One region of the Dactylosporangium sp. NPDC050688 genome, then DNA from elsewhere that is predicted to be linked to it. Evidence: predicted binding sites of a transcription regulator. Region 1 holds the regulator's gene; the other holds the start of a gene.
The links. The regulator HrcA, encoded in region 1, represses chaperone genes, less so after heat shock. The targets are predictions, from matches to a motif close to GGTTNGCACNCTCNNNNNGAGNGTGCNAACC.

Region 1 (2,394 bases):
CGAACGTGCAGATCGACAGCAGGGCACCGACGAACAGGATGATGCCCCACGTGATGTGGAAGTTCAGAGCCTCGTTCGCGTGCGCCTTCACCGTGGGCGACTCGTTGCCCTTGACCAGCAGCGCGACCAGCGGGGCGATGAAGCCGAAGAAGATGCCACCGAAGTGGGCGATCAGGGCCCAGGTCTTCTCGTCGCTGTTGGCGTAGCCGACCGGACCGGCGCCGGCGTAGCCGCCCGGCTGCTGGTAGCCGTACTGGCCCGGCTGCTGGTAGCCACCAGGCTGCTGGTAGCCACCGGGCTGCTGGTAGCCACCGGGCTGCTGGTAGCCGCCCGGCTGCTGGTAGCCCGCGCCGCTGGTCGGCGGCGGGTAGCCGCCACCGGAGACCGGCGGCTGCTGGGAGTAGTCGGGGGCCGGCGGCGGATACTGGGCCCCGCCCGGCATCGAATACGAGGGCGGAATATTCGGGTCCTGCGGAACGCCGTACTCCCCAGGGCGAGGTGGTTCACTCATGGGGGCCACGGTAGGTGCACCGATCAAGGATGGCCAGCGACGCGGCATGACTTCTTTTGGACAAAGTTCCCGCAGACCATCCCAATAGCGGCGGTTCGCACACATGACGATCATTCCGTGGGCGGCGGAGGCGACGTAGACTGGCACTCGCAAAGTGGGAGTGCCAAGTCTCGGGGAGGTGCGTATGGCGCTCGACGACCGAAAGCTCGAGGTGCTGCGTGCCATCGTCGAGGACTACGTCGCCACCCAGGAGCCGGTCGGTAGCAAGGCCCTCGTCGAGCGGCACAACCTGCGCGTCTCCCCGGCGACGGTCCGCAACGACATGGCCGTCCTCGAGGAGGAGGGCTACATCCGGCAGCCGCACACCAGCGCCGGCCGGGTGCCCACCGACGCCGGCTACCGGCTGTTCGTCGACAAGCTGTCGCGGGTCAAGCCGCTCAGCCCCGCCGAGCGGCGGGCGATCGAGCGGTTCCTGATCGGCGCGGTCGACCTCGACGACGTGGTGCACCGCACAGTGCGGCTGCTCGCGCAGCTGACCCGGCAGGTCGCCGTCGTGCAGTATCCGAGCCTGTCGCGCGCCAGCGTGCGGCACTTCGAGCTGGTGCCGATCTCCACCACCCGGCTCATGGTCGTCATGATCGCCGAGACCGGCCGGGTCGAGCAGCGCCTGGTCGACCTGCCCGGCCCGATCCTCGCCGACGACGTCACCGAGCTGCGCCGCAGGATCAACGAGAAACTGGTCGGCAAGCGCCTCGTCGACACCCCGCCCCTGGTCGAGGCGCTCGTCGAGGAGACCGCGCCGAGCCTGCGACCGCCGATGACCGCCCTGTCGACGGTGCTGCTGGAGACCCTGGTGGAGCGCACCGAGGAGCGGATCGCCCTGGCCGGCACCGCCAACCTCGCCCGCGGCGGCCTGCTGGACTTCCAGGGCTCACTGCGCCCGATCCTCGAGGCGCTGGAGGAGGAGGTCATCCTGCTCAAGCTCTTCGGTGAGGTCGAGCCGAGCATGACCAGGGTCCGCATCGGCGACGAGAACGAGATCGAGGACCTGCGCAGCGCATCGATCGTGGCGACCGGCTACGGGCCGGGCTCCATGGTCGTCGGCGGCATGGGTGTGCTGGGGCCGACCCGGATGGACTACCCCGGCAACATCGCCACGGTGCGCGCCGTGGCACGCTACGTCGGCGATCTGCTGGGACAAAGTTGAACCTCATGGACGAGTCAGGGGCATAGGACTCAGTGGCGAAGGACTACTACGGGATTCTCGGTGTCAAGCGGGACTCCACGGCCGACGAGATCAAGCGCGCCTACCGACGGTTGGCGCGCGAGTTCCACCCGGACGTCAATCCCGACCCCGTGGCACAGGAGAAGTTCAAGGAGATCAACGCGGCCTACGAGGTGCTGTCCGACCCGCGCAAACGGGAGATGGTCGACCTCGGCGGCGACCCGCTAGCGCCCGGTGGCGGCGGTGGCGGGCCGCAGGGCGGCGCGTTCGTCGGGTTCCAGGACATCATGGACGCGTTCTTCGGCACGACCGCCAGCCGCGGGCCACGCCCGCGGATCCGGCCGGGTGCCGACGCGATCCTGCGCCTCGACCTGGACCTGCACGAGACCGCGTTCGGCGTCGAGGCCCCGATCACGGTGGACACCGCGGTCGTCTGCTCCACCTGCAGCGGCGCCGGCACCGCGCCCAACACCCACCCGCAGACGTGCGAGATCTGCGGCGGCCGCGGCGAGGTCCAGTCGGTGCAGCGCACGTTCCTCGGCCAGGTCGTCTCGGCCCGGCCCTGCTCCGCCTGCCAGGGCTTCGGCACCGTCATCCCGAACCCGTGCGCGACCTGCGGCGGCGACGGCCGGGTCCGCACCCGTCGCACCCTGACCGT
Region 2 (2,394 bases), on a different contig from region 1:
GGCCGGCCCGGGCGAACGCGATGGTGTCCGCGCCGATGCCGCAGCCCAGGTCGGCCACGTGGGTGGCGCCCGCGGCGGCGAGCCGGGCCGCCCGCCGGGCCGCGACCGGACCTCGGGTGGCCTGCTCCAGCCCGGCGCGGGTGAACTGCATCACGGCCGCATCGGGGCCGAACTTGGCCGCCGCCTTGCGCCGCAGCGCCACCTGCGTCAGGGCCGCCGCGGCGAGGTCCGGCGGGAAGCCGGCCGCCCGCAGCGCCGACGCGGCCGCGAGCGGATCCCCGTCGGGCAGGGCCGCCGCGGCCTGGAGCGCCTGTTCGAGCATGCGTTATGAGATCCCTAGGATGCCGTTTGCCTTGCCGAGACTTTTCTTGACCTTGAACGTATAGCTGTCGCCGGCGTTCGACGAGCCCCGCACCAGCCAGTGGTCGCCCTTGTCCTCCTTGGGCTGGCTCTCCGTCCAGTTCGGCGGCGCCTTCTTGCCGCCGTAGGAGCTCGCGATCGAGTGGCTGGAGTAGGTCGCCATGCGTTGCGTGTTGCCGTTGTACCAGGCGTTGATGAAGTTGTTCACGTAGCTGGACGGGTCCGACGGGTACTCGGTCTTCTCGATCACGACGTCGGTGACGGCCTGCGGCTTGCCCAGGTTGTGCTCGTCGAGTGTGACCTGGAGCTGGTCGCCGTGGTCGTTGCGCAGGATGCAGTCGGAGCCGTCCTTCTTCACGTACTTCCAGTTGGCGTCGGCGCCCTTCTCGATGTACTGGAAGTTGGACACCGCACCGCTCGCGGCGAGCTGCTTGATGCGGCCGGAGTCGTTCTTGGTCCAGGCGGAGACGACGGCCTGGCAGTAGCCCTTGGCGTCGCCGGGGTAGGTGGGTGCCGCGGGGCTCTTGTCCGCCGCCGGCGGCTCGGAGGTGCTGGCGGAGGGGTTGGCCGGCTGGCCGCTGCCGCCGGGGCCCTCGCCGAACGCGGCGGAGTCGGTGGGTCCGGTGCCGGCGGCGGCCCCGGGCGTGCCGCCGCCGTCCTTCTTGCCGCAGGCGGCCACGGACCCCACGGTCAGGATGGCGACGATCAACGCGCCGAACAGCCTCTTCATACCGCCGAGGGTAGATCTCGGCGAGGTGTCCGGCCGCTGTGCGTCGCCTAGCCGACGGCGGGGTGATTTCGTGGCGTGTTTGGCACTCTCCTTGACGGAGTGCTAGCCAGCGACATAACCTCCGATTAGCACTCTCGTGTCGAGGGTGCCAGCCAACCGGCTGGAGCCGGCACCCGCGACGACGGCTTCACCGGGCACTCGATAGCGTAAGAATTGATACCCCAGGAGGGTATGCCCGTGACTACCGCGACGAAGGTTGCGATCAAGCCGCTCGAGGACCGCATCCTGGTCCAGGCCAACGAGGCTGAGACGACCACCGCCTCGGGCATCGTCATCCCGGACACGGCCAAGGAGAAGCCCCAGGAGGGCACCGTCCAGGCTGTGGGCCCCGGTCGTGTCGACGACAAGGGCAACCGGGTCCCGATCGACGTCAAGGTCGGCGACACCGTCATCTACTCGAAGTACGGCGGCACCGAGGTCAAGTACGGCGGCCAGGAGTACCTCGTGCTCTCCGCCCGTGACGTCCTCGCGGTCATCGAGAAGTGACCCAGACCAAGTAGAGCAGTGGCCACCGCCCCGGACCCGTGCGCGCAGCGCTGGCAGCCGGGGCGGTGTCGCTTTGAAGGGACATCACACGCATGGCGAAGATCCTGAGCTTCTCCGACGAGGCGCGCCACCTGCTGGAGCACGGCGTCAACCACCTGGCCGACACGGTCAAGGTCACCCTCGGCCCGCGCGGCCGCAACGTCGTGCTGGACAAGAAGTTCGGTGCACCGACCATCACCAACGACGGCGTGACGATCGCGAAAGAGATCGAGCTCGCCAACCCCTATGAGAACCTCGGCGCCCAGCTGGTCAAAGAGGTCGCCACCAAGACCAACGACGTCGCCGGCGACGGCACCACCACCGCCACGGTGCTGGCCCAGGCGCTGGTCAAGGAGGGGCTGCGCAACGTGACCGCCGGCACCAACCCGGCGGGCATCAAGCGCGGCATCGACCAGGCGGCCGCGGCGGTCGTCAAGGCGCTCAAGGACAAGGCGACCCCGGTCGCCAGCCACACCGAGATCGCCCAGGTCGCCACCATCTCCGCGCAGGACGCCACCATCGGCGACCTGATCGCCTCCGCGATGGAGCGGGTCGGCCGCGACGGCGTCATCACGGTCGAGGAGGGCTCCACCCTCACGACCGAGCTCGAGGTCACCGAGGGCATGCAGTTCGACAAGGGCTACATCTCCCCGCACTTCGTCACCGACGCGGAGTCGCAGGAGGCGGTGCTCGAGGACGCCTACGTCCTGGTCACCACC

Region 2: a site for HrcA is predicted at 1,214-1,244, ahead of groES (co-chaperone GroES). Genes of this name have one in related genera too.

What each region holds. Positions count from the first base shown of each region.
Region 1 is NZ_JBFAIC010000004.1:49,409-51,802, forward strand. Features, by position in the region: gene AB0H83_RS05795 (DUF4870 domain-containing protein) at 1-511, opposite strand, end outside; gene hrcA (heat-inducible transcriptional repressor HrcA) at 696-1,718, shown strand; gene dnaJ (molecular chaperone DnaJ) at 1,751-2,394, shown strand, end outside.
Region 2 is NZ_JBFAIC010000002.1:191,378-193,771, reverse strand. Features, by position in the region: gene AB0H83_RS03270 (methyltransferase domain-containing protein) at 1-322, opposite strand, end outside; gene AB0H83_RS03265 (hypothetical protein) at 326-1,090, opposite strand; gene groES (co-chaperone GroES) at 1,322-1,636, shown strand; gene groL (chaperonin GroEL) at 1,729-2,394, shown strand, end outside.